DNA from 4 places in the Promicromonospora sp. NFX87 genome. Region 3 is predicted to be linked to each of the others. Evidence: riboswitches for the same ligand, from Rfam matches in the RefSeq annotation. Region 3 holds a riboswitch; each other region holds the start of a gene.
The links. Region 3 has a riboswitch for thiamine pyrophosphate ahead of thiC (phosphomethylpyrimidine synthase ThiC). Riboswitches for the same ligand answer to the same signal wherever they lie in the genome.

Region 1 (7,545 bases), 1.1 Mb from region 3:
ATGAACAGCCCGTCCAGCGCCCCGACGGCGCGGCGCGCGCCGACCGACCGAGGCCGCCGGGACACCACGAGCGCCACGAGACCGCCGACCACCAGGGCGATCACCGTCGCGGCCAGCGCCGTCCGCAGCGAGGTCGCGGTGGCCTCCCACACGGTCACGACCAGCGCGTTGCGCTCGCCGGTGGTCCCGAGCGCCACGTAGTTCCCGGGACCCCAGGAGCCGTCGGGCTCGCGAAAGCTGCGGGCCACCAGGCCGGCCAGCGGCAGCACCATGAGCCCGCCGACGATCGCCGCGCCCACGAGCGCCATCACCATGTCCTGGGGCGACCGCCAGGACAGCCGCCTGGCGGAACCGTGCGCGGACACGAGGCGCAGCGCCGCCTCGCGGCGCCGGCGGGCCCGGGCGGACACCGCGAGGGCGCCCGAGATGACCACGAGCTGCAGGATCGAGAGCACCGACGCCGTCCGCAGGTCCAGGAACTGGGTGGTGCGGGTCCAGATCTCGGTCTCGACGGTGCCGTACCGCACGCCGCCGAGGACCAGCACCACCCCGAACGCGGTGGCGCAGAACAGGAACACCACCGAGGCCGCGGACGCGATCGCGGGACCCAGCGAGGGCAGCGTCACCGTGCGGAAGACCCGCGCGGGCCCCGCCCCGAGGGATGCGGCGGCCTGCTCGGTCCTGGGGTCGAGCCGCTCCCACAGCCCGCCGACGGTCCGCACGACCACCGACACGTTGAAGAAGACGAGGGCGACGACGATCCCGGCCAGCGACTCCTCCAGGCCCAGGAAGCCGAGGGCGCCGCCGGGCGCGAACAGGGTACGGAACGCGACTCCGACGACGACGGCGGGCAGCACGAACGGCACCGTCACGAGCCCGCGCACCAGTACCCGGCCCGGGAAGGACCGGCGGTAGAGCAGGTACGCGAGCGGCAGGCCGAGCAGCACCGAGAAGGCGGTGCCGAGCACCGCCTGGGTCAGCGTGAGCCACACGAGCCGCCACGTGCGCGGGCTGGACAGCACGTCCGCGAAACCGGTGAGGTCGAGCACGCCGTCGGGCACGAAACCGCGGACCACCAGCGCGGCCACGGGCCAGGCGAAGAAGACGGCGAGGAAGCCGAGGGGGACGGCGACCGCCGTCCCCCAGAGCAGCGGCGCGGGCCGCAGGACCGGCCGACCCAGCCTCCGACTCAGCCGACTACGGTCTCTGTCCACCGCTCTATCCACTCGTCGCGGTGCTCGCTCACCTCGGCGGGATCCACCTCGAACGGCGCCTCCGCCTGGGGTGCGAACTTCTTCCAGTCGGCGGGCAGCTCGGTGGCGGGGTCGGCCGGGTACATGTACATCGACTCGGGCAGCGCGGCCTGGGCGTCCTCGCCGAGCAGGAAGTCGACGAACGCCTGGGCGCCCTCCGGGTTGTCCGACCCGGCGAGCACCCCCGCGTACTCGACCTGCCGGAAGCACGTCTCCAGCAGCGCGCTGGTGGTCGACTCCGAGCCGTCCTCGCTCACCGTGAACGCGGGCGACGTCGCGTACGACAGGACGAGCGGGCGCTCGCCGCCCTCGCCCGCACCCGAGAAGTCCACGTAGTAGGCGTCCTCCCAGGAGTCGGCGACCTTGACGCCGTTGTCGGCCAGGGACGCCCAGTAGTCCTCGAACCCGTCCTCGCCGAACGCCCCGACGGTCGCCAGCAGGAAGGCGAGCCCGGGCGACGACGTCGCGGGGTTGCTCACCACGAGCAGGTCCCGGTACTGCGGGTCGGCCAGGTCCTCGAGCGTCTTCGGCACCTCGAGGTCCGACTTCTCGAACCAGGCCTCGTCCGCGTTCACGCAGACGTCGCCCTGGTCGATCGGGGTGAGCGCCCCGCCGAGCTGCTCGACGCCGTCGGGCAGGTCCGCCGGGGTGTACTCCTCGACCACCCCCGCCTCGAGCGCTCGGGACGCGAAGGTGTTGTCGATGCCGAACACGGCGTCGCCGAGCGGCGCGTCCTTGGTCAGCACCAGCTGGTTCACCAGGGTCCCGGCGTCGCCCGCCGCGCTGACCTCGACGGTGAGCCCGGACTCCTTCTCGAACCGCTCGACGACCTTCTCGTCGAGCGCCCAGGAGTCGTGGGTCACGAGGGTCACGGTGCCCGACGCCGCCGGGTCGCCCCCGCCGGAGCCACCGCTCTCCGAGCCGCCGCACCCGGCGAGCAGGAGCGCCACGGAGAGCGCTCCGGCGACCGGAACAACATGGATGGTGCCCTCGCGAGCACCGGAAAGACGCAACATCGTGCCTCGACTTCCTCCGCCGGTCTTACCCGGATCAGGTTCAAGGGTCTGCGGTGTTCCGCACTCTCAGCGCCGTGTGGCGCTCCCCTGTCGTGTCCGGCCAGCCTACTGGCTGGTCGGACGCTACGGTGTAGAGATGGCCAAGATCGAGACGGAACAGACACTCGCCGAGAAGGTCGGCACTCTTGCCCTGACGCTCGCAGCCGGCTGGGTCGCGCAGAAGGCGGTCAGCATGATCTGGAAAGGCGTGACCGGCAACGACGCGCCCAGCAAGGCGGACGACCCGGAGCTGGACCTGGTGCAGGCCACCGTGTTCGCGGCGGTCGCCGCAGGTACCGCGGTGTTCGCGAAGCGCATGGCGGCGAAGGGCGCGTCCACGGCCGCCCTGCGGCTCGCCGCCCGCCGCGCCGCGCGCTGACCCGACGGATGCCCGGCCGGGGATCACCGGGCCGGGCATCCGATCGCAGGCTCAGGTCACGGGCTCAGCCGGACGTGCGCGCCGGCACCTTCCGCGGCCGCCGGGTGAGCAGGGGGTCGTGCCCGCGTGGCCGCCCCACCGGCTCGACGCCGTCCAGCGCGCGTGCGAGGCCTTCCTGCGTGATGCCTCCCCGCTCACGGTCCACCCGCTCGCCGTCGGCTCGTAGCCTGGCCATCACCTGGTCGGCGGCCAGCCGCAGCGGGATGTCCACCCGCTGGGCGGCTTCGTGCAGCAGGTGACCGGCGATCTCCTCGCTCACCCCGCGCACCGCCATGATGACGCCCTTGGCCTGCTCGATCACCGCCTGGCTGACGAAGGCCCTGGTCACGACCGCCTCGGACTTGCGCGCCAGCGCCTCCTTCTGGACCGGCGTGACGTCGATGACGTACCCGACCAGCTCCGGCGACCGGGCGGGGCCGCTGCGCCGGCCGTGGCCGATGACGACCACGGAACGTGTGCGGCCCTTGCGGTCCACTATCCGGTGCGCGCACGCGAACGGCCGGCCCGTCCGCAGCGCCTCGGCGGCGGCCCGCACCACACGGGCGCGATCGTCGGGATGCTTGCGGGACCGGAGCGCCTCGAGGCACGGCTGGACCTCGTGCCGTCTCCACCCGTGCATCGTGTACAGCTCGTCGGACCACCACCAGGTCCCCGACGTGATGTCGACGCGGTAGCTGCCGACGAGCAGGTTGGTCCCCAGGCCGAGAGCATGCGCCAGGTCGCCCGCCGAGAAGCTCGGTGACCGTTCAGCCGTGTCGCCGCCTGCGCCGTCCACGATGCTGAGCCTGGGCTGCAGAGAAGGGGGCATCTTGAACCTCCCAGATCCGAGGTGGACCTGGAGCCGCTTCATGACTCCACCGACTCGATTGTAGGAGCGAGGCGCTGCGAGTGCCAGAGCCCCGTGCCAGCCTGGGACAGGCCCGCCCGAGGGCCGGCACAGGGACCGACCAGTACGGATCAGCAGCACGGATCGAGCAGCGGAGGTGCACCGTGAGCGAGACCCCCTACGACGCGACGACTGACGCGACGACTGACCTGGAAGGCACCGGCAGCGGCACACCGGGGGTCATGGCCCCCGGCCCGCTCCGCACCGACGTCGTGGTGGTCGGCGCCGGTCTCACCGGTGTCGTGACCGCCCAGCTGCTCGCCGACGGCGGCGCCGACGTCGTGGTGCTCGACGCCCGCGGCGCGCGAGCGACCACCACCGCCCGCTCGACGGGCAAGCTCTCAGTGCTGCAGGGCACCCGGCTCGCCCGGATCGCCGCCCGGCACGGCGACGAGGTGGTGCGCGACTACCTCGCGGCCAACTTCGCCGGCCTGGGCTGGCTGCGCCGCACCCTCGAGAACCTGGACGTGCCCGTCGAGAACCGGGACGACCTGACCGTGGCGGCTACCCCCGAGCAGGTGGCCGACGTCGACGCGGTGCTCACCACCTGCGCCCGCCAGGGACTCACCGCGCAGTGGGAGGAGGACCCGCCGTACCCCGCGCGCTCCTACGGCGCGGTACGCCTGCCCGGCCAGGCGCAGGTGGACCCCTTGCGCATGCTCTCGGCGCTGCGCGCCCGCCTGCGCGCCCGCGGCGTTCCGGTGCACGACGGCGTCCGGGTCCACCAGGTGCGTCGGCGCCGGTCCGGCGTCGTGCTGCGCACCAGCCGCGGCGCCGTCCTCGCCGACCGGGTGGTGCTGGCCACCGGCACACCGCCCGGGCGGCTGGGCGGGCTGTTCCTCCGCCTGGAGGCGGGCCGCAGCCTGCTCACCACGTGGGAGATCACCGACCCGGCCGCGCTGCCGCCAGGGTTCGACGAGACCATGTCGATCACCGCCGGGTCGCCCGTGCGATCGCTCCGCACGGCAGGCGGGCTCCTCATGGTGGGCGGCGAGGGCTACACCGTCGGCCGGGAGCGGGACCCGGCCCGGCGGCTGGCCGCGCTGGAGGAATGGACGCGGGTCCACCTCCCCGTGGACCAGCCCCGGCACACGTGGGCGGCCCAGGACTACACCAGTGACACCGGCCTGCCGCTGGTCGGACCGGCCACGCCCGGTGACGACCGCGTGCTCGTGGCCACCGGCTACGCCAAGTGGGGCCTCACGAACGGTGCCGCGGCCGGGCTGGCGCTCGCCGGCCGGATCCTCGGCGACCCCGTCGAGTGGGAGCGGACCTTCGAGCCGTGGGCCCGCAGGCCCGCGCCGAGGGCGAGCACCGCCGCCACCTTCGCCGTGCAGACCAAGGGCTGGGCGCACGCGGCGACCCGCCCGTCCGGACAGCGGCCGGGCGCCCCGCGCGTGTCCCGGGTCTGCCCGCACGCGGGCGCCGTCGTGTGCTGGAACGAGCAGGAGCAGTCCTGGGACTGCCCCGCGCACGGCTCGCGGTTCGAGCCCGACGGCACGCTGATCGAAGGTCCCGCCACCGAGGACCTGTCGCGGCGCTGAACCGCGCGGAACCCCCGACCTGCGCGGATGCGGGCGTCGTCGGGACCCCGTTCCGGTCGAGAAGCGGTTCAAGATGCGAGTGCTTCTGGGCGCCTCGAACGTAGGAGAACCGGAAGAAGCCCGGTGACGACCATCCGTGGAGGTCACTGTGCGAGTCCTCGGTGTCAATGCCCTCTTCCATGACCCGTCGGCGGCGCTCGTCGTCGACGGTCACGTCCTCGCAGCAGCCGAGGAGGAACGGTTCAGCCGACGCAAGCACGGCAAGCGCCCCGTCCCGTTCGCGGCCTGGGAGCTGCCGGAGCAGGCGATGCGGTGGTGCCTCGAGGTCGGCGGCCTGCGGCCGGAGGACCTGGACGCCGTCGCCTACTCGTTCGACCCGGCCCTCGCCAAACCGTCCGACGAGATGGGCCTGCCCGACCCGTGGGACTGGCTGCGGCAGCGGTACGCCGAACGGGCGCCGCAGTTCATCGCCACCGCACTGCCCGGGCTCAACCCCGCCGCCGTGCGCTTCGTGCCGCACGAGGTGTCGCACGCCGCGTCGGCAGCCCTCGCGTCCCCGTTCAGGATCTGCAGCGTCATGTCGCTCGACGGTCGTGGCGAGCGCTCCTCCTACCTCGCCGGCCGGTATGCCGACGGACAGCTCGAGGTGCTCGCGAGCCAGGAGCTGCCGCACTCCCTCGGCCTCGTGTACGAGTCCCTCACCGAGCACCTCGGCTTCCTGCGGTCCAGCGACGAGTACAAGGTGATGGCACTCGCGTCGTACGGCCGGCCGCGGTTCCTGCCCGAGCTGCGGGAGCTGCTCCGGACCACGCCCGACGGCGGCTTCGTGGCCGAGGCTCCCGACTGGTCGCGGTGGGCGGCACCGGCCACGCCCGGCAGCATCCAGGAACCCAGCGGCGCGGGCGGCCTGCCGCCCGACCAGGCGGACCTCGCGGCGTCGGTCCAGGCGCGGCTGGAGGAGCTGCTGGTCGAGCTAGCCACGGCCCTGCACCAGCGGACCGGTGACACCGCGCTGACGCTGGCGGGCGGCACCGCGCTGAACTGCGTGGCCAACTCGCGGCTGTGGCGCGAGACCCCCTTCGAGCACGTGTGGGTCCAGCCCGCGGCGGGTGACTCGGGTACGGCGCTCGGCGCGGCCCTGCAGCTGACGGCGGAGGCCGGCGTCCCGACGGTGCCGATGACGTCGGCGGCCCTCGGCCGCGGCTGGTCCGACGACGAGCTGGCGGACGCGCTGCGCACGGCGCGCGTGCCCTTCACGACCCCCGCCGACCTGCCGGAGCAGGTCGCCGGCGTGCTCGCCGACGACGGGATGGTGGCCTGGTTCGACGGCCGCTCCGAGTTCGGGCCGCGCGCGCTCGGCCAGCGCTCGCTGCTGGCCCACCCGGGTACGCGGGCCAACACCGAACGGCTCAACATCGTCAAGGGACGCGAGCAGTTCCGGCCGGTCGCCCCGATGGTGCTCCTGGAGGACGCCGCGGACATCTTCTCCGGCGGGCCGATCCCGAGCCCCTACATGCTGTTCGTCCACGACGTCGCCCCCGCCTGGCGCGACCGGATCCCGGCGACCGTCCACGTGGACGGCACGGCCCGGATCCAGACGGTGGACGACTCGCAGCCACGCCTCCAGTCGATGCTCCGCGCGTTCCGTGCGCGCACCGGGCTGCCCGTGGTGGTGAACACCAGCCTCAACACCGCGGGCCGCCCGATGGTGGACAGCCCGCGGGACGCGCTGGAGCTCTTCGGCTCCGCGCCCGTCGACGTCCTGGTGCTCGGTCCCCACCTCGTCCGGCGCGCGGACCTGTTCACCGGCGGCCGGCCGTCCGGAGGTGCCGCGTGACGCCTTCGTACTCGATAGTCGTCCCGACGATCGGCCGCCCGCAGCTGGGTGCGCTGCTCGACTCGGTGCGCGTCGCCTGCGCCGTCGGGCCGCCGCCGCTCGACGTCGTGGTGGTCGACGACCGGCCGTTCCCGGCCGAGGGCGTGAACCCGCCCCTCGACCTCGGGCCCGACCCGGTGCCCGGCGTGCGGGTGCTCCGCACCGGCGGCCGTGGCCCGGCCGCCGCCCGCAACACCGGCTGGCGCAGCGTCCGCACGGAGTGGGTCGCCTTCCTGGACGACGACGTGGTGGTCCCCGAGCTCTGGGCGGCGACCCTGGAGCAGGATCTCGCGGCCGCCGGCCCCGACGTCGGTGGCGTGCAGGGCCGGATAGTGGTGCCGCTGCCGAGCCACCGGCCCCCGACCGACCTCGAACGCAACACCGCCGGGCTGGAGACGGCTGCCTGGGCGACCGCCGACATGGCCTACCGCCGGGCCGCGCTGGAGGCGGTGAGCGGCTTCGACGAGCGCTTCCCCCGTGCGTACCGCGAGG
Region 2 (7,545 bases), 1.4 Mb from region 3:
CCGAGCTGTCCTGCGACGTGCGGTTCACCGAGTTCGGCAACCACTACGTCCGGTTCCGCTACTCGGCGCGCGAGCAGTCGCCGCAGCAGGTCCGGGACGCCCGGTTCCGGCTGTCCAACCTGCACGCCGACATCCGGGTGCGCTGGATCTCGCCGGACGGCGCACCCGTCGATGTCGACCACGCGGACAGCCCACCCCCCGAGCGCCTGTTCGACCTCGCCGACCTGCTCCAGCGGGCCACCACCGACCTGGTCCGGGAGGGCACCGAGATCGCCCAGGGGCGGGCGCACGTCGTCACCACCGTCTACGAGGCGAGCCGCGGGCGCGGACCCGCCGCGCCCCGCGCGGAGCGCACGCCGGTCGCCATGGGCGACGAGCTGATCGCCGCGTTCGGCTCGCAGGTGCTGCTCCAGCCCGTCTCCTACGGCACCGCCACGCTGTGCGACTGGACGCTGCGCCAGCGCAACCCCGTGCTGCTGGAGGGCGTGCGGCACCTGGGCGACGTCGTCGCGGTGGCCACCAACTCGACGACGGTCGCCCTGGTCGGCACCGCACACTTCAAGATCTCCCAGTACGGCTCGCTCGCCGAGTTCGTCGCCAGCCTGAACGGGCTCTTCAGCGCGTGGAACGCCACCCTCGCCGACCATCTGCGGATCGTCGCGACGATGCTCGCCGACCACGACGTCAACAACGGCGCCGACCTCGCCGAGCGCAAGGAACGGCTCACCCGCGAACAGCTGCGCCTGCACGAGTTCGCCTCGGAGGTCCGGGCCACGCTGACCACCATCACGTCGCCCACGTTCCTCGCCTCCGCCCTGGAGTCCAGGATGCTGAACCAGCTGCTGCAGGCGGCGCACTTCGAGCAGCAGGCGGCGGTGGTCACCGAACGGCTCCGCGAGCTGCTCCAGGAGCCGATCGCCGCGCGGCTCGCGGCCCTCGAACGCCTGCACGGCGACCGGGAGCGGGCCGCCGAGGCCAAGCGTGAGCGCACGCGCCGTCGGCTGATGGACGGCACGCTGTCCGCCATCACCGTGTTCGCGGGCGTCTACGCCCTGATCGGGACCGTCCAGGTCGCGCTGGACGCCGACCTGATCGGCCCGCTGCAGGCCGTCACCGCCACCGCGCTGGTCACGATCGGCGCCCTGGTGACGGGGGTCGCGGTCTTCAACTGGACGCGGGGGCGCTGACCCGCAATAGCCTGGCCGGATGACCGACACACCCGAAGCCGCAGCCTTCGAGCGGAACGTCACACCGCGCGGAACCGCGCGGGACGACGCCGCCCGCCGTCACCTCTGGGGGCACTTCACGCGGCAGTCCGCGTGGGACGCCGGTGTGCCCACGCTGGTCCGCGGCGAGGGCCACCACGTGTGGGACGCGCAGGGCCGCAAGTACATCGACGGGCTGTCGGGACTGTTCGTGGTCCAGGCCGGGCACGGCCGCCAGGCGCTCGCCGAGGCCGCGGCCAAGCAGGCGGCCGAGCTCGCCTACTTCCCGATCTGGGGGTACGCGCACCCGCCGGCCATCGACCTGGCCGAGCGCCTCGCTCATCACGCCCCGGGCGACCTGAACCGCGTGTTCTTCACGACGGGCGGCTCGGAGGCGGTGGAGACGGCGTTCAAGCTGGCCAAGCAGTACTGGAAGCTGCAGGGCAAGCCCGGCAAGTACAAGGTGATCTCCCGGGCCGTCGCCTACCACGGCACCACCCACGGCGCGCTGTCCGTGACCGGCGTGCCCCGCATCAAGGAGCAGTTCGAGCCCCTGGTGCCCGGCACCTACAAGGTGCCCAACACCAACATCTACCGGGCCGACGACCGCCTGCGCGACGACCCGAAGGCCTTCGGCCGCTGGGCCGCCGACCAGATCGAGACGCAGATCCTGACAGAGGGGCCCGGCTCGGTGGCCGCCGTCTTCCTCGAACCCGTGCAGAACGCGGGCGGAAGCATCCCGCCGCCGCCCGGATACTTCGAGCGGGTGCGCGAGATCTGCGACCGGCACGACGTCCTGCTGGTCTCGGACGAGGTCATCTGCGCGTTCGGCCGCATCGGGTCGATCTTCGCGTGCGACGACTTCGGCTACGTGCCCGACATGATCACGTGCGCCAAGGGCATGTCGTCGGGCTACTCCCCGATCGGCGCCTGCATCGTGTCGGACCGCGTGTTCGAGCCGTTCGCGACCGGGACCACGACCTTCGGGCACGGTTACACGTTCGGCGGGCACCCCGTCTCAGCGGCGGTCGCCATGGCCAACCTCGACCTCTTCGAGGCCGAGGACCTGACCGGGCGGGTCGCCCGGAACGCGCCGGCGTTCCGGGCGACCCTGGAGCGGCTGTACGACCTGCCGATCGTGGGCGACGTGCGCGGCGCCGGATACTTCCAGACGATCGAGCTCGTCAAGGACCAGGACACCCGGGAGACCTTCTCCGGTGCCGAGACCGATCGTCTGCTCGGGCTCCTCGGCCCGGCGCTGTTCGGGGCAGGCCTGTACTGCCGCCCCGACAACCGCGGCGACCTGGTGGTGCAGCTCGCGCCGCCGCTGACCGTCGGGCAGACCGAGTTCGACGAGATCGAGGAGATCCTGCGGGCCGTGCTGAGCGAGGTGTGGTCCGAGCTGTGAGCTGTCGCGTCATGACTTCCTGACTGCGCTGGGCCGGAGGCGTACCGGCCCAGCGCCGCGCACGACCGCGCCCACGAGGCGGTCGTCGTCACTGGTGTGACGCAGCCGGATGTTGCGCAGAAGGGTGCCGGCAGGCACGACAGTGGACGCCCCCTTGCCCGTGAGTCTCTTGACCACGGTCACGTTGTCGCCGTCAGCCAGGGGGATACCGTCGACGTCCCTGATCACGGCAGCCCAGTCGTTCGTCACCAGCGGCGGCGAGGCGCCTCGCCGCCGTCTCAGCTCCTTGTCTCGTCGCGCGGACTGCCGGGCGAGGGCTAGGCGACGCCGATGCTCATCGGGGCTGAGAAGGGGCTCGCCGGCCAACCGGACCACCCGGTTGCTCCGCAGGTCGACGTGCGGAACTCTGACCGACGTCCGGGACAGGGTGGTGTACCCGGCCCGTAACTCCGCCGTCCGGAGGCCGTAGGACACGTAGGCGTCGCAGGAGACTGCCGTCAGTGCCGCTGTTCCGCTCACTGCCAAGATACTCATCGGCACCACCGAAGGAACGGCGTCGGGATCCCGCAACACGATGGGGAGCAGCACCACGACGGCGAAGAAGACGAAGGAACCGGCAATCGCACCGAGTATCGAGAACAGGCCGAGGAGTACTACAGCGCGGGCTGAAGGTCCGGGGATCCGCTGCGCCCTGATCTCGGGGTTCCATGACATCGTCGCCAAGTCTTCTCAGCCTCACAGTCACACATCGGATATATAGAGCGAACCCTAGCGCCGGTCCCCACCCCGCCATGAGGCACGCTTCTATGGATCGGTTGGGCGCCTCAGGCGGCCGCGCGCTGCTCCGCGGGTCGGCGGCGCAGGAGCGGCTGCTGGATGGCGGGCGGGTCGTAGGCCATGTCGAGGCGGCCGACGTCGGTCCCGGGCGGCACTATCGCGTCGATCCGGTCCAGGATCTCGTCGCTCAGGACCACCTCGGCGCCGGCCAGGGCGCTGTCCAGGTGCTCCATGGTGCGCGGGCCGATGATCGCGGAGGTGACGCCCGGGTGGGCGATCGTGAACGCCATCGCCAGGTGGTTCAGCGGGACGCCGGCGTCCTGCGCGACGGGGATGAGCTGCTCGACGACGTCGAGGCGCTCCTCGTCCCGCAGATGCTCCATCCCGAACTGCGCCCGATGCGTGTCGTTCTCCTGGCCCTTGCGGTAGCGGCCGGTGAGGAGGCCGCCGGCGAGCGGGCTCCAGACCAGGGTGCCCATGCCGTACTGCTGGGCGACCGGCAGGACGTCGCGCTCGATCCCCCGGTTCAGGATGGAGTACGGCGGCTGCTCGGCCCTGAACCGTTCCAGGCCGCGCCGCTCTGCCACCCACTGGGCCTGGACGATCTCGGCGGCGGGCATCGTCGACGAGCCGATGGCCCGCACCTTGCCCGAGTTGATGAGGTAGGTCAGCGCCGCCAGCGTGTCCTCGACGTCGGTCTCGGGGTCGGGGCGGTGGATCTGGTAGAGGTCGATGTAGTCGGTGCCCAGGCGGCGCAGCGAGTTCTCGACCTCGGCGATGATCCAGCGGCGGGAGTTACCGCGGTGGTTGGGGTCGTCGCTCATGGGCAGGTGCACCTTGGTGGCGAGCACGACGTCGTCGCGCCGCCCCTTGAGCGCCTTGCCCACTATCTCCTCGGACTCCCCGTGCGAGTAGAAGTCGGCGGTGTCGACGAAGTTGATGCCGGAGTCGAGGGCCTTGTGGATGATCTTGATCGACTCCTCGTGGTCGGGGTTGCCGACCGCGCCGAACATCATCGCGCCGAGTGCGTAGGGGCTGACCTTGATGCCGGTCCGGCCGAGGTTGCGGTACTGCATGGGGCCCTCCTGGGGTCGAGAGGTCTGGTGAGCGCCCCGGCGATGTCGTACCCTGGAACTAAGCGGAACGCTCTTCCAGAACTATATGGAAAGGTGTTCCGGATAGCAAGGGATGGAGTGGAGTGACCCAGAACACAGCCCCGCGACCGCTGCGCGCCGACGCGCAACGCAACATCGACTCGCTGCTCGACGCCGCGAAGTCGACCTTCGGCACGTCCGGCGTGGACGCGCCCGCGAAGGAGATCGCCGACCTGGCGGGCGTCGGCGTCGGCACGCTCTACCGGCACTTCCCCAAGCGCTCGGACCTGGTCAAGGCCGTGTTCCAGCACGAGGTCGACGCCACCGCCGACGCGGCTTCCGCACTGGCCGCCGAGCACGAACCGGTCGACGCCCTGGAGAAGTGGCTGCACCGGTACACCGAGTTCCTCGCGACCAAGCGCGGCCTCGCCTCCGCCCTGCACTCGGGCGACCCGGCGTTCGACGCGCTGCCGGACTACTTCATGGGGCGGCTCGGCCCGGCACTGGGCTCGCTCGTGGACGCCGCGGTCGCCGCCGGCGAGATCCGCGCGGTCGCCAGCCCGAAGGACCTCCTGTACGCCGTCTCCAAGCTGTGCCTGCCCATGCACGACGACGAGCCGGATCACGGCCGGCGCATGATCGACCTGCTCGTGGACGGACTGCAGTACGGGGCCGGACAGCCTGCTGGGTAGGGTGTGCCCGAAATGGCGCGGGGCGCCGGGCACCAGTCCGGCTGAGACGTACCCGTGGAACCTGATCTAGGTAGTTCTAGCGAAGGGACGCCTCATGGGCTCACTCCTGCCCGACGACGCCGTCGTCCGGACCCGCCCGCCCGGGCACCCTGCCGTGGCGCTGACGATCGCCGGCTCGGACCCCTCCGGCGGCGCGGGGATCCAGGCCGACCTGAAGACCTTCGCCGCGCTCGGCGGGTACGGCTGCGCGGTGCTCACGGGGCTGACCGCCCAGTCCACGACCGGCGTGACGAGGGTGCTGCCCGTGCCCGCCGACATGGTGACCGCGCAGCTCGAGACCCTGTTCGCCGACGTCGCGGTGGACGCCGTGAAGATCGGCATGACGACGGACGCCGCCGTCGCCCGGGCCGTCGCGGCGGTCCTGCGTGACCTGCGGGCCGCGGGACGCGCGCCCTACGTGGTGCTCGACCCGGTGATGGTCTCGACGTCGGGCCACCGCCTGCTCGCGCCCGACGCCGAAGCCGTGCTGCGTGACGAGCTGCTGCCGCTGGCCGACCTGATCACGCCGAACCTGCCGGAGGCAGCGGTGCTGCTCGGCGTCGAGCAGGCCCGGGACGATCACGAGGCGGCCGACCAGGCTCGCGCGCTGCTCAAGCTCGGGGCACGGTTCGCCCTGGTCAAGGGCGGGCACCTGGACTCGGCGGAGTCGGTCGACCACCTCGCTGGTCCGGACGGCGTCGTCGCGCTGACCGCCCCGCGGATCTCCACGCGGAACACGCACGGGACGGGCTGCACCCTCAGCTCGGCCTGCGCGGTCCTGCGCCCCCGGCACGACGGCTGGGAGCCCGCCGTACGCGCGGCGAAGGAGTACCTGACGGAAGCCCTGCGCGCCGCGGACGACCTGGTCATCGGCGGCACGGGCACGACGCCAGGTCCCTGGCGGGGCCACGGCCCGGTCGACCACGGCTTCGCCACCCGCACCCTCGGCTGACGGACGGCGGCCTCAGGCCGACTTGAGGAGCTCCGCCGCGCGGGCACGGGCCCAGGCGTCGGCCTCCAGGACGCCCTCGACCGAACCCGCGTCGCCCGCGGACGTCGTCTCGTGCGCCTCGACGACCGCGGCCACCGTGTCGACGATGTCGAGGAAGCCGATGGCGCCGTCGTGGAACGCGTCCACGCACACCTCGTTCGCGGCGTTGTAGACCGCCGGGTGCGTACCGCCGGCCTCGCCGACCTGCCGGGCCAGGCGGACGGCGGGGAACGCGTCGTCGTCCAGGGGGGCAAACTCCCAGGTGGACGCCTGGGTCCAGTCGATGGGCACGTCGACGTCGGGCAGGCGTTCGGGCCAGGACAGGCCCAAGGCGATCGGCACGAGCATGCGCGGCGGACCGGCCTGCGCGATGGTGGAGCCGTCGGCGAACTCGACCATCGAGTGGATCATCTGCTGCGGGTGCACCACGACGTCGATCGCGCTGAACGGCAGGTCGAACAGCAGGTGCGCCTCGATCACCTCGAGGCCCTTGTTGACCAGGGTCGCGGAGTTCGTGGTGACCACGCGCCCCATCGAGAAGTTGGGGTGCCGCAGGGCCTGCGCGGGGGTCACGTCGCGCAGCTCGGCACGCGTACGGCCGCGGAACGGCCCGCCGCTGGCGGTCACGACGAGCTTGCGGACCTCGGCGGCGGACCCCGAGCGCAGCGACTGCGCGATGGCGGAGTGCTCCGAGTCCACCGGCACGATCTGCCCCTCGCGCCGCACCGCGGCCTTGACCAGTGCGCCGCCGACCACGAGCGACTCCTTGTTCGCGAGCGCCAGCGTCGAGCCGACGGCGAGCGCCGCGAGGGTGGGGCGCAGGCCCACGGACCCGGTGATGCCGTTGAGCACGACGTCGCTCCCCCGGCCCGCCAGCTCGGTCGCGGCGCCCGGTCCGGCGAGCACCTCGACGCCGTCGGCACCCGCCTCCCGGAGCAGGTCCAGCAGCGCGGGGCGTGCGGCGTCGTCGGCCACCGCGACGGCGCGCACGCCGAGCGACGCGGCCTGCCGGGCGAGGAGCGGCAGGTCGGACCCGCCGGCGGACAGCGCGTCCACGCGGAACCGGTCCGGGTTGCGCCCGATGACGTCGATGGCCTGCGTGCCGATGGAGCCGGTGGAGCCGAGGAGGGTGACGCTTCGCATGGGCCCCATCCTGTCAGTCCTCGACGGCCTGCTCGGCACGGCCGCGGCCGAACATCCGCCAGCCCTTGACCACGCCGCGGGGGTCCGGGACTGGTTCGCCGGCGGCCTCCCAGCCGGCGTCGTCGGCGAGCGGGACCACGTGGAGGCCGAAGTCCGCGAGGATCACCGGGATGGCGCGGATGGCGGCGCGGTCCTT
Region 3 (7,545 bases):
ACCCGGGCCCCTACTGGGACTGGGACCACTACTTCGAGCTGCTCGGTGCCCCGATCGGCGGCGACCTGGAGACGACGACGAACGTCGCGCCCGGCGACGTCGTCGAGGTGCGGACCGGGTACGCCGACAACCCGAACACGGTGACGGGCTGCGAAGAGGCGTCGCCGGGCTCGGGCGCGTGCGTAGCGGGCGCCGGGACGAACTTCCGGTACCTGCACCAGTCGCCGTCGGCCGACGCACCGCTCGCGAAGGACCCGGGCTGGATGCCGGACGGGTCGGACGGGACCACGTACGCGAGCGACGTGAGCGCGCGCGTGCAGTCGGGGCACAAGCTCGTCGTCGACCAGGTGGAGGGCGACTGGCTGGGTGTGTGGTGGGCAGGTTCGCTGGCCTGGCTGCACAACCCGGCAGAGCGCCCGGTGGTGGTGCCGGCGACGGCGAAGACGGTCACGGTGGCGGGCGACGCCGCGGCGCCGGTCTACGGCAGGGCCTACCCGGAGGCGGCGGCCTACGCGAAGTACCCGGGCGTCCCGGTGCAGCCGGTCACCCCGATCGAGTACACGGTCGGGGTGGGCCAGACCTACGCGGTGGCCGACGCCCACGTCGCGTCCGACTACTACCGAGCCACCACGTTCGACGGCACGGGTCCGGGCGACCGCACGGTGGTGCGCGGCGACGACGTCTACTACCAGCTCTGGCTGGCGCACCGGTACGTCTTCGTCAACGCGGCCGACGTCGAGATCCACGATCCCGTGGTGGCGGACGTGACGGGGCCGAGCATCGAGGGCCGGGCCAAGCCGGGGAAGGTCCTGCGCGCGGACGCCGGCACGTACCTCCCGGGCGAGGCGGACGTGGAGTACCGATGGCTGCGCGACGGCGAGCCGGTGCGCTGGGCGAAGGGTGACCGGTACCTGGTGACGGCCCTCGACCAGGGCGCCGAGCTCACCGTCCAGGTAACAGTCTCCGCGAAGGGCCACACGTCGGCGACATACACCTCGCCCCCGAAGCAGATCCCGCCGAGATAGAACCAGGGCGAGATAGAACTGTGGCGAGATAGAACTGCAGCGAAGTAGAACCAGGGCTTGGCGCTCGGGTTCTACTTCGCTGCAGTTCTATCTCGCCCTGGTTCTACTTCGCGGGGCCTGGGGTCACCAGTTCTGCGTGACGCCCGGCATGTTGGCCGGCAGCCTCACGTGCTTCGGGTGGTAGACGTACGTGACGCCGTCGGTCGACGTCTGCCACACACGCTCGAAGTTCTCGCGCGTGTAGACCTGTCGCACCTCTTCGTTGCTGGCCTTGTTCGGGTCGTTGATGATCGGGTCACCGTCCGCGGTGAACCCGACCAGCACGACGAGGTGCCCCGGGGTGCTGTAACCGGCCTCGGGCATCTCCGCCTCGTCGAAGTTGATCGAGAAGGTGAGCGGGATACCCGCCTCGATGAACCTCTCGGCCTCCGCGAGGGAGCGCAGCCGGGTCACGAACGACTTCAGCCCGAACGTGCTGGCGTAGGCGGCGTTGAACGGCCAGTTACCGGCACCCTCGTACGCGTAGTCCCAGGTGTTGATCGCGGCGTAGTCGACCTGCGGGTCACCATTCGGGGCCACGATGTCCGCCAGCTCCTCGGCCGGCACCTCGCGTCCGTAGGAGTAGATGACCATCGTGGACGACGTCGGCGAGCACCACACCTGGCCGCCGCCCCCGAACTCGGGGTACTCGCCGCGGTGGATGTTCTGGCTGTACTGCGGCACGTCGAGCGACACCTCGCGCCCGAGCGTGAAGTCGCTGGTACCCGTGTAGTGCTCGTCGGGCAGGTTCTCGCTGGTCATGGTGCTCACCGACGCCAGGCGCGGCGACGTCCGGGCGCCCTCGGGCCGGTAGAGCCGGGCCCGGGTCTGGAACGCGTCCGGCTCGAACCCGGCCCGTGAGACGAACGTGTCGGTGAACAGGGCCGCGTCGGTGTCGCCCTGGCCGTTCAAGGAGGTGCGGTGGATGTCGCCGACGCGCCCGTCAGCGGGCGCGAACTCGTCGCCCGACGCCCAGCGGCCCATCACGAACCACTTGGTCCAGGTCCCGTCAGCCTTGCGGCCGCGGAACTCCACCTCGACCCAGGTGCCCGTGGGGGTGTCCGCGTTCCAGGAGGGAACGGCCTGCTTGATCGGGTACCCGACCTCGACGACCGGCGAGGTCCACGTGCCGGTCTCGTACGTGACGGGCGTGCCGTCGCCGAACGGGTCGGTGTAGTCCACGAGGTCGCCGCCGCGGGCCAGGAAGAGCCCACCGTGCACGTCGAACCGGAGCTCGTCGCGCTCGCCCCGGAGCAGCTCCCGGCGTCCGTCCCAGGAGGTCAGGGTGATCTGGTTGTCCGACGCCGTAGGGCTCACCTCAGCTCCCGCCGCCGACATCGCACCCGCCACGATCCCAGTCTGGACCACGAGCGCCCCCGTAGCCGCCAACGCGAACGCCCTCGTTCGCAGGTTGTTCCGTACCGGCATTCCAGCCTCCAAGTCCCGGCTCCCTGCTGGGGTGAGCGAGCCGTCCGGCCTTGCTTATCACGGTCGGCGGTGGGGGAGAAGGAAAGTGCCGGACAGTGCTAACCTCGGCGGCGATCCCACGGGTGCCTCACGCAGGGGCTGAGATCGGGCTGTACGGCCCGGGACCGTTGAACCTGTCCGGTTAACACCGGCGTAGGAAGCAGGAGTCTCATGATGGAGAAGTCCCAGTCCCGCACGCTCGCGTACCAGTACGAGCGCGACCACGAGCACGACGGCGGGTACAGCACGCCGCAGGACGACACAGGTCTCCGGGTGCCGGTCACGGAGATCACGCTGGCGCCGTCGCCCGACGGCGCCCCCAACGAGCCGGTCCGGGTCTACCGCACGCAGGGCCCCGGCTCCGACCCGGTCCGCGGCCTGGCGCCGGCCCGCGAACCCTGGGTCGTGGCCCGCGGAGACACCGAGGAGTACGACGGCCGCGACCGGGCACTGTCCGACGACGGACGCGGCGCACTGCGACGCGGTGCCGCGAGCCAGGAGTGGCAGGGTGAACGACGTCGGCCCCGCCGGGCGCTCCCCGGCCGGACCGTCACCCAGATGCACTACGCACGCCAGGGCGTGATCACGCCCGAGATGCGGTTCGTCGCGGTGCGCGAGGGCTGCGACGTCGAGCTGGTGCGCAGCGAGGTGGCCGCCGGCCGGGCGATCATCCCGAACAACGTGAACCACCCGGAGTCGGAGCCGATGATCATCGGCAGGGCGTTCCTGGTGAAGGTCAACGCGAACATCGGCAACTCCGCCGTCCACAGCTCTATCGCGGAGGAGGTGGAAAAGCTCGAGTGGGCCACCAAGTGGGGCGCCGACACGGTCATGGACCTGTCGACGGGCGACGACATCCACACCACGCGCGAATGGCTCATGCGGAACTCGCCGGTGCCCATCGGCACCGTGCCGATCTACCAGGCCCTGGAGAAGGTGAACGGCGATGCCAGCGCGCTGACCTGGGAGATCTACCGCGACACGGTGATCGAGCAGTGCGAGCAGGGCGTCGACTACATGACCGTGCACGCCGGCGTGCTGCTGCGGTACGTGCCGCTCACCGCCGACCGGGTCACGGGCATCGTCTCGCGCGGCGGGTCGATCCTCGCGGGCTGGTGCCTGGCGCACCATCAGGAGAACTTCCTCTACACGCACTTCGACGAGCTCTGCGAGATCTTCGCCCGGTACGACGTCGCCTTCTCGCTCGGCGACGGCCTGCGGCCGGGCTCGCTCGCCGACGCGAACGACGCCGCGCAGTTCGCCGAGCTCGACACCCTCGCCGAGCTGACGAAGCGGGCCTGGGCCTACGACGTCCAGGTGATGGTCGAGGGACCCGGACACGTCCCGTTCCACCTGGTGCGCGAGAACGTGGAGCGGCAGCAGGAGCTCTGCGACGGCGCCCCGTTCTACACGCTCGGCCCGCTCGTGACCGACATCGCGCCCGGCTACGACCACATCACGTCCGCCATCGGCGCCACCGAGATCGCCCGGTACGGCACCGCGATGCTCTGCTACGTCACGCCCAAGGAGCACCTTGGCCTGCCGAACCGCGACGACGTCCGCACCGGCGTGGTGACCTACAAGATCGCCGCGCACGCCGCCGACGTCGCCAAGGGGCACCCCGGCGCCCGCGACCGGGACGACGCCCTGTCCAAGGCCCGCTTCGAGTTCCGCTGGCGGGACCAGTTCAACCTGTCGCTCGACCCGGAGCTCGCGGAGTCGTACCACGACGAGACCCTTCCGGCCGAGGCCGCGAAGACCGCGCACTTCTGCTCGATGTGCGGGCCCAAGTTCTGCTCGATGCGCATCTCGCAGGACATCCGCGACGAGTTCGGCGGGGCGCAGCACCAGGCGGCGCTCGCGGACGCGGCGTCGGCGTCGGCGTCGGCCCAAGCGGAGGGCATGGCCCAGAAGTCCGCGGAGTTCCGCGAGTCGGGCGGCGAGGTCTACCTCCCGGCCCCAACCCTCCGCCCCTGACCCCACCCCCGCCAGACCCGCGAAGTAGAGCGTGTGTCTGGACAGTTGCTCTACTTCGCGGGCAGGCGATCGGCGAAGTAGAGCGGGTGTCCGGACGCACGCTCTACTTCGCGGACCTGGGGCGACGGGCCGCGGAGGGTCAGGTCAGGTCGGGTACCGGGCCCGAGGTCGTGCCCTCGACCAGGGTCACGGGCAGCACCACCGACGGGGGCTCCTCGCCGGCCAGCAGCGCGATGACGGCCAGGCCGAGCGCCCGGCCCTTCTCGACGAGCGGCTGGTGCACGCTGGTGAGCACGTCGGGGGAGAGCCACGGCAGGTCGAGCCCGTCGAACCCGGCCACGGACACGTCCTCGGGCACCCGCAGCCCGAGCTCACGGGCGGCGATCACGGCACCGGCGGCGAGCAGGTCGGAGTGCGCGACGATCGCCGTCGGACGGTCCCGGGCGGGCGCCCACTCGGACAGGATCTCGGTGGCGGCGTCGCGCCCGTGCTCCACGAGCGAGGCGGGCGTCTCCCACGAGATGACGGGCTCGATGACGTCCCGCACGCCGGCCAGCCGATTACGGGTCGGCGTGCGCTCGGCGGACGCGAGCCGGTCGGCGTCGACCAGCCCGGACCGCTCGTCCCGCCCGAACGGCAGCGTGATCTCCGCGATCCGGGTGTGCCCGAGCTCGACGAGGTGCCGCACCGCCTCGGCGGCGCCCCGGCGGTCGTCGACGCTCACCACGGGGACGCCGGACACGTCGTGTCCCTCGCCGATCACGACGGGCACCCCCCTGCGCTGCAGCGCGGCGAGGTTCGGGTCGTCCTTGAGGGTGCCCCAGACGAGCACCGCGACGTCCATCGCGGCGGCCTCGACCAGCGGGTCGACGGCGGGCGGCAGCCCCGCCTCGGCGGCGAGCCCCATGGACTGCGTGGTCGCGCCCTGCGGCATACCCGGCACGAGCAGCACGCCGAGGCCCTGCTCGCCGATCGCGGAGACCAGGCCGTGCAGCACCTGGGTGGAGACGGGGTCGCGGAACGACCTGCCGAGCTGGTCGCCGATCACCACACCGACGATCCCGGACCGTCCCGACCGGAGCTGCCGCCCCAGGGGGTTGGGGCCCGAGTACTCGAGCTCGCGTGCGGCGGCGAGCACCTTCTCCCGGGTCTCGGGGGTGATCGGTCCGGCACCGGAGAAGGCGAGCGACGCGGTGGAGACGGAGACACCGGCCAGCTCGGCGACCTTCGCGAGGGTCGGGCGTACGGTCTGGCGGCTCATCGCGGTTCCTTGTCTCTCACCTCGGCACCAGTGGTGCGGGGCCCAGGAATCTGCTGGGCTGGTCCCAGATTGTGGCTTACGGTCGGGAGATTCAACCGCACCAAGGAGTTCAGTGCCTACTGCACACGCCGCCGCTCGCGCGGTCTTCGTCGTCTTCGCCGCCAGTGGGTTCGCGTTCGCGAGCTGGGCGTCACGCCTTCCGGCCGTCCGGGACGGGCTGTCCTTCTCCGAGCAGGAGATGGGTCTGCTGCTGCTCACGGGGTCCGTCGGTTCCGTCGCCGCCATCCCGCTCTCGGGGCTGGTCGCCGAGCGGTTCGGTACCGCGCGGACCGTCCTGGGCTTCGCGAGCCTGGTCGTGGTGGGCCTCGCCGTGGCCGGCTACGGCGTCGCCACGGGCGAGCACCTCGCGGTGCGGCTCGGCCTCATCCTGTTCGGCGTGGGCACCGGCGTCTGGGACGCCGCGATGAACCTCGAGGGCGCGGCCGTCGAGCAGCGGCTCGGCCGCGCGATCATGCCGGTCTTCCACGCCGGGTTCTCGTTCGGCACGGTGGTCGGCGCCGGCGTCGGCATCGTGGTGGCCAACGTGGGCGTCCCGGTCCTCTGGCACGTCGTGGCCGCGGGTGTGATCGCCCTGCTGTCGGTCGTGGTCGCGGTCCGCTTCTTCTCACCGAACGTCGTCGCGGCGGTGCTGCCGGACGGCGTGGCGATGGCCAGGGCGGGCAGCGCGGACGGCGCCGACCCGGGAGAGGTGACGCCCCCGCCATCGGGCATCACGGGGCTGCTCTCCGCCTGGCGGGAGTCGCGCACGCTGGCGATCGGGCTCGTGGTGCTCGCCGCCGCCCTGACCGAGGGCGTCGCCAACGACTGGGTGGGCCTCGCGGTGGTGGACGGGTTCGGCACGTCCGACGGGATGGGCGCCGCCGGCCTCGCCGTCTTCCTCACGGCCATGACGGCTGCCCGGCTCGCCGGGACGCGGGCCATCGACCGGTTCGGCCGGGTGCCGGTGCTGGTGGTCTCCGCGGTGCTCGCCTTCGCAGGCGTGCTGACGTTCGCGCTGGTCCCCGTGCTGTGGGTGGCGCTGGTCGGCGTCGGCCTGTGGGGTCTCGGTGCGGCGATGGGCTTCCCGATGGGGATGAGCGCGGCGTCCGACGAGCCGCGGCGGGCGGCCATGCGGGTGGCAGCGGTCTCGACGATCGGCTACACCGCGTTCTTCGTGGGGCCGCCTCTGATCGGCCTGGTCGCGCACACGACGGGCTACCGCCTGGCGGTGCTCGTGCTCCTGGTCCCGATGGTGCTCGCGCTGGTCCTGGCGCGCTCCGTGCGCCCGCTGCCGTCGGCCGCTGGTGTGAAGAGGTAGTGCAGGGAGCTGAGCGCCCCGACCGGCGGGGACAGGCCTGCGAGAGTGAGCAAGGAACACGTCTGCCGACACGAAAAGGTTCCAGAATTGGCAGACATCACCCACGGCATGTCGAAGATGTGCACAAATCCAACGCGACAGGTAGATAGGCTTGCACGGTGAGCCCATACCCGGCAGACACCGTCCAGGCGCAAGCGGTGGCCCCCAGCCTCGCCGATCTCACCACACTCCGCGTGGGTGGCCCGGCAGCCTCGTTCGTCGAGGCCGAGGAAGAGGCTGCTCTGATCGAGGCGGTGAGGACCGCCGACGACGACGGTGTGCCGCTGCTGGTCGTGGGTGGCGGCTCCAACCTGCTGGTGGCTGACGAAGGTTTTGACGGTCTCGTCGTACGGGACACACGCAGCGGCATCGCCGTCGAG
Region 4 (7,545 bases), 2.1 Mb from region 3:
GGGCAGAACGCCGACGAGGGACCGGCCCGAGGCCAGCACCACCTCGTGTCCGGCCCGCCACACGTCCCCCACTGCCTCGACGGTCACGGCGGGGACGACCATGCCGCCCGCCGACAGGGTGCCGTCGATGTCGAGCGCGATCAGGGCGCCGGCTTCGGCGCCACTTCCGGTAAAGGTTCCGGGAACGGGCACGGTCGCCCGCTGCGGGTCGGTGGTGGACGGCGTCACGGTACCTGTCGTCGGCGTCATACCTCTCAGACGCACCGGGCGCCCGGATGTCACAGCACTTCCAGGAAACGCTCGTCCCGCGTCCATCAGACGAAGGTCCAGTTCGGCAGCCTCGAACCCTTCGGGAGCTGGGGCGCGCCCGGGCCGTACACCCAGTTGACGTCGGCCGGCCCGGTGAGCTCGCGCATTCCCCACGGCATCTCCTCCCCCTCCCGGAGGACGGGTTCCAGCCTGGTGATCAGCGCCCTCATGAAGTCGGTCCCGCCGCTCACCACGGCCTCGACCGGCATGGCGTCCGGCGAGACGCTCTCGCCGCCGGCGAACATTCCCGGCGGCGGGGAGACCGGCACGAACCAGCCGTTCTCCAGGCGGAGCACCAGCACCCGGTAGCCGTGCCGGGTCGCGGCTCTCGTCGCGGAGCCGCCGGAGGTGCGGATGCCGAACCAGGCGTCCGTCACGTCGCGGAGGTCGACGGTCAGCTTGTCCCGCCGGCCGAGGTACAGGTGGTCCTCGGTCAGGCGAAAGTGCGCCCGGTCGATGAAGCGCGCGATCTTCGGATGCCCCCAGCGGACCGCCAGGACCACGGCGGCCACCCAGACGGCGGTCCCGACCACCGTGAGCACGGGCCGCACGGGGGAATCCCCGAGCGCGACCAGCGGCGGCACGAGCACGACAGTGGCCGCCATGGCGCCGAGATTGCCGGCGGCGGCGTACATCAACCAGAACGCCGGCCAGCCGAACAAGCCTGGCCTCACCTGGGCGAGGGTCATGGGGATGATTATGGCCCCATTTGCCCCAAATTTGTTCTTTTTTTGCTTGCGATTTGCTCACGTAGCCATGCGTCCATGCCGCCCTCGACCGACCGGGCGTCGAGCCCTGTCTCGCGCAGCTGCCGGGCCACGCGGTCGGACCGGGCGCCGGACTTGCAGAGCACGTGTACCGGGCGGCCTGCCGCCCAGGCCGTGACGTCGTCGACCACGGCCCCCGAGCGGTCCCCGGCGAAGGCACCCGAGGGGACCGGCCGCGCACCGGGCAGGGCGGCGAGCTCGATCTCCCAGGGCTCGCGCACGTCGAGCACGGCGGGCTCCGGACCGTCCGCGCGCAGCGCCGCCAGCTCCCCCACACCGGTCCGCACCGTGGCCGCCACGCCGTCCGAGGACTCCGGACCGTCCGCCGGCGACAGCCCGCAGAACACCGCGTAGGGGTCGGCGTCGCCGGCACCTGTGCCGGTGCTGTCCAGCAGCGCTGTGACGGGTTCGCGGGCCGGATCGCGCCGGACGGTGAGGTGCCGCCAGGTCAGGGCCAGGGCGTCGTACGTCGCGAGCCGCCCGAGCAGGGTCTCGCCCAGCCCGGTGACGAGCTTGATCGCCTCGGTGGCCATGACCGAGCCCAGGGTGCCACACATCGCGCCGAGCACGCCGCCCGTCGCACAGTCGGGCGAGGCACCGGCCGGCGGCGGCTCCGGGAACACGTCCCGGTAGGTCACGCCGTCGACGCCGGCCGGCGGAGCACCCCAGAACGTCGCGACCTGTCCCGTGAACCGGTAGATCGCGCCCCAGACGCACGGGATCCCCAGCACCTCCGCGGCGTCGGAGACGAGATAGCGCGTGGCGAAGGCGTCGGTCCCGTCGAGCACCAGGTCGTAGCCCGAGAGCACGTCCAGCGCGTTGGCGACGGTCAGCCGCTCGCGGTGCTCGACCACGCGGACGTGCGGGTTGACCTCGGCGACCGTCGCGCGTGCCGACGCGGTCTTCGGCGAGCCCAGGTCCGAGACGCCGTGGACCACCTGCCGCTGCAGGTTCGACGTCTCGACCACATCGTCGTCCACGATTCCGAGCGTGCCGACGCCCGCCGCGGCGAGGTAGAGCAGGGCGGGGCTGCCGAGGCCGCCCGCGCCCACCACCAGCACGCGTGCGCTCGCCAGCCGGCGCTGCCCCTCGGCACCCATCCCGGGTAGCACCAGGTGGCGCGCGTACCGGGCCAGCTCGTCGCGGTCCAGCTCGCGGCCGGGCTCGACGAGCGGCGGCAGCGCGGTCACAGTGCCAGGTCCAGGTTGTCGCCGACCACGTTGCCGCCGACCGTGACCAGGCCCCCGACCGGGGACGACGCCAGCGCGCGCTCCCGCCGCGGCGACCGGCCCGCACCGGCCGCGGCGTGACCCGCCTCGACCGCGAGCCGCATCGCGTGCGCCATCCGCACCGGGTCGGCCGCGCGGGTCACGGCGGTCGCCAGCAGGACGCCGTCGCACCCGAGCTCCATCGCGAGCGCCGCGTCCGACGCCGTGCCGATCCCCGCGTCCAGGATCACCGGGACCGACGCCGCGCCGGCGATCGCCTCGATGTTGCGCGGGTTGGCGATGCCGAGCCCGGAGCCGATGGGCGAGCCCAGCGGCATGACCGCCGCGCAGCCGACGTCCTCCAGGCGGCGCGCGGTGATCGGGTCGTCGTTGGTGTACGGCAGCACGGTGAATCCGTCGTCGACCAGGATCTTAGCGGCCTCCACCAGGCCGATCACGTCGGGCAGGAGCGTCACGTCGTCGGCGATCACCTCCAGCTTGACCCAGTCGGTCGCGCACGCCTCGCGCGCGAGCTGCGCGGTGAGCACCGCCTCGCGCACGGAGAAGCAGCCGGCGGTGTTGGGCAGGGCCCGGATGCCCAGGCGTTCGAGCAGCCCCCAGACGGACGGGTCACCGGCGGCTGCCGGGTCGGCCGACGGCCGGGGCCGGGACACGCGGCGCATCGCGACGGTCGTCAGCTCCGTGCCCGAGGCCACGAGGGCGTCCTCCAGGGCGAGCAGGCTCGCCGCTCCCCCGGTGCCCATGACCAGGCGCGATCCGAGCGTCGTGCCCGCGATGGTGAACGGTGTGTCGTCGGTGCTCAGCATGCTCAGCCTCCCTGCACGGCGGTGACTACCTCGACGCGGTCGCCGGGCCGGACGTCGGTGGTGCCCCAGGCGCTGCGGGGCACGACGACGTCGTCGACCGCGATCGCGACCCCGCGCGGCGCGCCGTCGATGACGAGGCCGGGCAGCAGGCGGGCGACCAGGTCGGCGATCGGCAGCGGGCCGTCGAGCGGGTACGGCTCGCCGTTGACGACGGCCGTGCCGGACGCGCTGGACGGTGCGGTGGACGGTGCTGTGGTCATGCTGTGCCTCCTCGTTCAGTCGTGGGTGTGGTGCGGTCCGCACCGGCGAACCGGCGGGGGTCCGCGTACCGGGCGGCCGCCTCGACGGCGGCCCTGTCCCCCGGACCGCGCGGCGCCGCGCCCAGCGCCGCGTCGACGGCGGCCGCCGTCAGCGGGGTGAGCAGGATGCCGTTGCGGTAGTGCCCCGTGGCCAGGTAGAGGCCGTCGGCCGCCCGGCCCAGGAGCGGCGCGTTGTCCGGGCTGCCGGGCCGGGACCGGGTGACGGCCTCCAGGAGGACCGCGTCGTCGAGCTCGGGCAGCAGGGCCCGGGCGTCGCGCAGCAGCGCGAAGACGTCGCCGGCGCGGGTCAGGTGGTCGTCGTCGCGTTCGTCCGACGTCGCGCCGACGACCAGCTCGCGCCGCCCGTCGGGCCGTACCCGGCGGGGCACCACGTAGACGGGTCGCCCCTGCACGGTGCCGCGCACCACTACCGCAGGCGACCCGTCGGCGGCGGCGTCCAGGCGCAGGGTCGTGCCGGGTACGGGCCGGGTGGGCGCGCCCGCGAACAGGGCCGCGCTCGCATGGCCGGCGGCCAGGACCACGGTCCCCGCCGAGTACGCGGTACCGGCATCGTCGAGCGCGCCGACGACCGCGCCGTCCGCCCAGGTCAGCGAGAGAGCGGCGCGGGGCACGTGGGTCGCGCGCGCGGTGACCACGGCGAGCGCCGCGTGCACCGCACGCGGGTCCACCTGGTGGTCGCCGGGGACCCACGCCGCACCCGCGACCCGGGGTCCGACGCCGGGCTCGCGCCGCCGCGCCTCGGCGGGCGTGATCTCCACCGAGCCGAGCCCCAGCTCCCGGTGCAGGGCGAGGGTCCGGCGCAGCGCGACCAGGTCGTCGCCGTCGTAGGCGAGGGCCAGGGTCCCTGCGGTGTCCAGGCCGACGCCGCCCGCCGACAGCCCCGCCGCGCGTTCGAGCGCGTCGGCGAACTCGGGCCAGAGGGCGAGCGAGGCCGTGCCCAGGCGCGTCTGCGCCTCCTCCCCGAAGCCCGCCTCCATAACCGGCGCGAGCATGCCCGCGGCGGCATGGGTGGCGCCGTCGCCGGGCGAGGGATCCAGGACGACGACGCTCGCCCCGGCCTCCAGCGCACGCCAGGCAACGGTCAGGCCGATGACGCCCCCGCCGACGACGAGGACGTCGCACGCGTGACTGCTCACGTGGCTGCTCGCACGGCTGCTCAAGTGTTCTCCCTTCGCTGGCATGACCCAGATCAGGTTCGACGGTCGGCGCCCTGCGCCCTCTCAGCCCCGTCCGGGGCTCCCGTGCACGCGACAACCTTAACCCCGCCGGGCAGCCGCTCCGGGACGCCTGTGCACAAGGCGTCGGACCGTCGGTGCGTCGGCCTACACTCGCGCTCGTGGATCCCCGTACCCGGCTCGCCTGCGCCCGCCTGTACCTGTGCACGGACGCCCGTCAGGACACCGGCGACCTCGAACCCTTCCTGCACGCGGCGCTGGAGGGCGGCGTCGACGTCGTCCAGCTCCGGGACAAGTCCCTGGAGGCGGCCCGCGAGGTCGAGCTGCACGCGCTCGTCGCCCGGGTGGCGGCCGAGCACGGCGCGCTGTGGGCGGTCAACGACCGAGCGGACATCGCGCGGCTCACCGGTGCGCCCGTGGTGCATATGGGCCAGGGCGACCTGCCCAGCGATGCGGTGCAGACCCTGCTGGGCGACGGCCCCGTGCTGGGCCGCTCCACCCACTCCCTCGACCAGGCGCTGACAGCCGAGGCCGACCCGCGCGTCGACTACTTCTGCGTGGGACCCGTGTGGGCCACACCGACCAAGCCGGGGCGCCCGGCCGTCGGCGTCGACCTGGTGCGCGACGTCGCCGCCAAGGACCCGGCCACACCCTGGTTCGCCATCGGCGGGGTCGACGAGGCCCGCCTGGACCAGGTGCTCGACGCGGGGGCGCGCCGCGTCGTCGTCGTGCGCGCCATCACGCAGGCGGACGACCCGAGGGCGGCGGCTGCCGGTCTGCGTCGCAGGATCACGAACGCGGACCGGTAGCGCGCGACCCTGATCTCACAGCTCGTCGGGCGCCGGTCCACCGGCACGGCGGTGCTCGTCCGCCGCGGGCCGGCCGCGCCGTCCGACGGCGAAGCCGACCGCACCGCCGAGCAGGAGCGCACCGGCGCCGGACAGCAGCACTGCCGTCCCCGGCGCGGGGGTGCCGCGTGGGACGTAGGTCGTGTCCGACAGGGGCGCGTACGCGAACCACCCGGGCGACGGACGGCTCTCGGACCAGGCGGCGGCGCCCAGCAGCACGAGTCCGAGGACGGCGAGGACCGGGACGACGAGACGTACGGCGCGCCCCCGACGGGGTACCGGAGGCGGGGTGGCTGTCATGTCGCTCATCCTCCCGGCGCACGCCACAGAAGGGCAACCGTCGTTCCGGACCACCCGACGGACAGACAGGTCATTCCGGGTAGTTCTACCCACCGATATTCGACGACTTTTCACCTTTGTACTCGGTAGGGTGCTCCGGTTGCGCCTGTGTGGGCCGTCCGGGCGAGCAATCTTTCGTGGAATGAGGAGGACGCATGAGCCTGGTCTCACGCGCGTTGAAGAACCGTCGATCCGTGGTGTCGGCCGGTGTGGTGACCCTCTTCGGGGCGGGGCTCCTGAGCTTCGCGCTCCTGTACGAGGGCGAGTCGACAGCCGACGTCGAGCTGAACGACTCGGGCGTGTGGGTGACGCGGACCGCGCAGGGCGAGCTCGGCCGGTTCAACTACGACGCGAAGGCCTTGGACGGCGTCCTGCTGGCAGGCGCCGGAAGCTTCGACGTGGAGCAGGACGCACAGCGTGTCCTCCTGAACAGCACGAGCAGGTTCTCCGCGAGCCCGGTGAACCCGGGGCAGCTCGTGCTCGACGCCACGATGAAGCTTCCCGCCGGAGCGCAGGTCGCCTCGGGCAGCGCGACCACCGCCGTCTACGACCCGGAGACGGGCAAGGCCTGGGTCCTTCCCTTCGCCTCGACCACCTTCGACGAGAGCAAGCTCAAGCCCACGGTCAAGGCGGGCCCTGGCGGCAGGCTCGCCGTCGGCAACGACGGCACGGTCTTCCTCGCCGTCCCGGCCGACGGCAAGCTCTACACGATCCCCACCACCAAGCAGGGCGTCGCCGAGCAGGTGGACGAGACCGGCCTCCCCCTCGGCGCCGACGCCGAGGTGCAGGTCTCCGCGGTGGGTGACGAACCGGTGGTGTTCGACCAGACGTCCGGGACCCTGGTGCTGCCGGGCGGCGATACGGTCAAGATCGCCGACGGCGCACAGGGCACGCTGCAGCAGCCGTCGAGCGGGACCGACGACGTGGTGGTCGCGACCCTGAACGGCCTGGTCGTCCAGCCGCTGGCGGGCGGGACCTCCACCCTGCACGCGCTGACGGGCGGCCCGGCGAGTGTCGCCTCGGCCCCGGTGCAGCTCGGCGGATGCATCTACGGTGCCTGGTCGGGACCCGGCCAGGTCGTCCGGGAGTGCGCGGGAGAGACCAACGACGTCCGGCAGGCGCTGGAGGGTGCGGACGCCTCCACGAGCCTGGTCTACCGCGTCAACCGTGACGTCATCGTGCTGAACGACGTTGCGAACGGTCAGCTGTGGATGGCCGCCGACGACTTCGAGATGGTCGACGACTGGGACTACATGCAGCCCAAGAAGGGCGACGGTGACAAGACCGAGTCGGAGCAGACCACCGCGATGCAGGTCGACCACTTCGTGGCCGACCGGAACAAGGCCAACAACACGCCGGTGCCCGAGAAGGACTCGTTCGGCGTCCGGCCCGGCCGCACGACCGTGCTGAACGTCCTGGGCAACGACATGGACAAGGACGGCGACGTGCTGACGGCCTCGGTCGTCACCCCGCCCGAGGGTGTCACCGTCAACCGCGTGCTCGGCGGCGCGGCCCTGCAGGCCGACGTGCCGGACCGCGCGACGGGTGAGACCACCTTCACGTACCAGGTCGACGACGGTCGCGAGAACGGCACGGCGACCGCCGAGGCCACCGTGCGGGTCGTGCCGCTGACGGAGAACAACCCGCCGGTCCAGCCCGACGGCGAACCCGTGCTGCAGGTGGGCCAGGACCGTCTGGCCAGCATGAAGGTGCTGCCCTACTTCCAGGACCCGGACGGCGACGACCTCTACC

Region 1: another riboswitch for thiamine pyrophosphate. It lies ahead of ACNYC2_RS00135 (thiamine ABC transporter substrate-binding protein); the one in region 3 lies ahead of thiC (phosphomethylpyrimidine synthase ThiC).
Region 2: another riboswitch for thiamine pyrophosphate. It lies ahead of thiD (bifunctional hydroxymethylpyrimidine kinase/phosphomethylpyrimidine kinase); the one in region 3 lies ahead of thiC (phosphomethylpyrimidine synthase ThiC).
Region 4: another riboswitch for thiamine pyrophosphate. It lies ahead of thiO (glycine oxidase ThiO); the one in region 3 lies ahead of thiC (phosphomethylpyrimidine synthase ThiC).

What each region holds. Positions count from the first base shown of each region.
Region 1 covers NZ_CP183413.1:22,750-30,294, reverse strand. The annotation lists gene ACNYC2_RS00140 (ABC transporter permease) at 1-1,193, opposite strand, end outside; gene ACNYC2_RS00135 (thiamine ABC transporter substrate-binding protein) at 1,190-2,269, opposite strand; TPP riboswitch at 2,264-2,368, opposite strand; gene ACNYC2_RS00130 (DUF4235 domain-containing protein) at 2,406-2,687, shown strand; gene ACNYC2_RS00125 (PAS domain-containing protein) at 2,752-3,555, opposite strand; gene ACNYC2_RS00120 (FAD-dependent oxidoreductase) at 3,738-5,177, shown strand; gene ACNYC2_RS00115 (carbamoyltransferase) at 5,326-7,014, shown strand; gene ACNYC2_RS00110 (HAD-IIIA family hydrolase) at 7,011-7,545, shown strand, end outside.
Region 2 covers NZ_CP183413.1:4,095,332-4,102,876, forward strand. The annotation lists gene ACNYC2_RS18430 (hypothetical protein) at 1-1,187, shown strand, start outside; gene ACNYC2_RS18435 (aspartate aminotransferase family protein) at 1,207-2,613, shown strand; gene ACNYC2_RS18440 (PhnA domain-containing protein) at 2,623-3,327, opposite strand; gene ACNYC2_RS18445 (aldo/keto reductase) at 3,438-4,466, opposite strand; gene ACNYC2_RS18450 (TetR/AcrR family transcriptional regulator) at 4,589-5,176, shown strand; TPP riboswitch at 5,185-5,281, shown strand; gene thiD (bifunctional hydroxymethylpyrimidine kinase/phosphomethylpyrimidine kinase) at 5,271-6,167, shown strand; gene dxr (1-deoxy-D-xylulose-5-phosphate reductoisomerase) at 6,180-7,349, opposite strand; gene ACNYC2_RS18465 (RyR domain-containing protein) at 7,363-7,545, opposite strand, start outside.
Region 3 covers NZ_CP183413.1:5,493,943-5,501,487, reverse strand. The annotation lists gene ACNYC2_RS24670 (N-acetylmuramoyl-L-alanine amidase) at 1-1,025, shown strand, start outside; gene ACNYC2_RS24665 (C39 family peptidase) at 1,149-2,432, opposite strand; TPP riboswitch at 2,603-2,708, shown strand; gene thiC (phosphomethylpyrimidine synthase ThiC) at 2,703-4,508, shown strand; gene ACNYC2_RS24655 (LacI family DNA-binding transcriptional regulator) at 4,648-5,769, opposite strand; gene ACNYC2_RS24650 (MFS transporter) at 5,882-7,126, shown strand; gene ACNYC2_RS24645 (UDP-N-acetylmuramate dehydrogenase) at 7,285-7,545, shown strand, end outside.
Region 4 covers NZ_CP183413.1:3,412,588-3,420,132, forward strand. The annotation lists gene ACNYC2_RS15415 (HAD family hydrolase) at 1-249, opposite strand, end outside; gene ACNYC2_RS15420 (hypothetical protein) at 315-998, opposite strand; gene ACNYC2_RS15425 (ThiF family adenylyltransferase) at 1,007-2,266, opposite strand; gene ACNYC2_RS15430 (thiazole synthase) at 2,263-3,111, opposite strand; gene thiS (sulfur carrier protein ThiS) at 3,114-3,371, opposite strand; gene thiO (glycine oxidase ThiO) at 3,368-4,591, opposite strand; TPP riboswitch at 4,581-4,684, opposite strand; gene thiE (thiamine phosphate synthase) at 4,768-5,415, shown strand; gene ACNYC2_RS15450 (hypothetical protein) at 5,431-5,754, opposite strand; gene ACNYC2_RS15455 (Ig-like domain-containing protein) at 5,949-7,545, shown strand, end outside.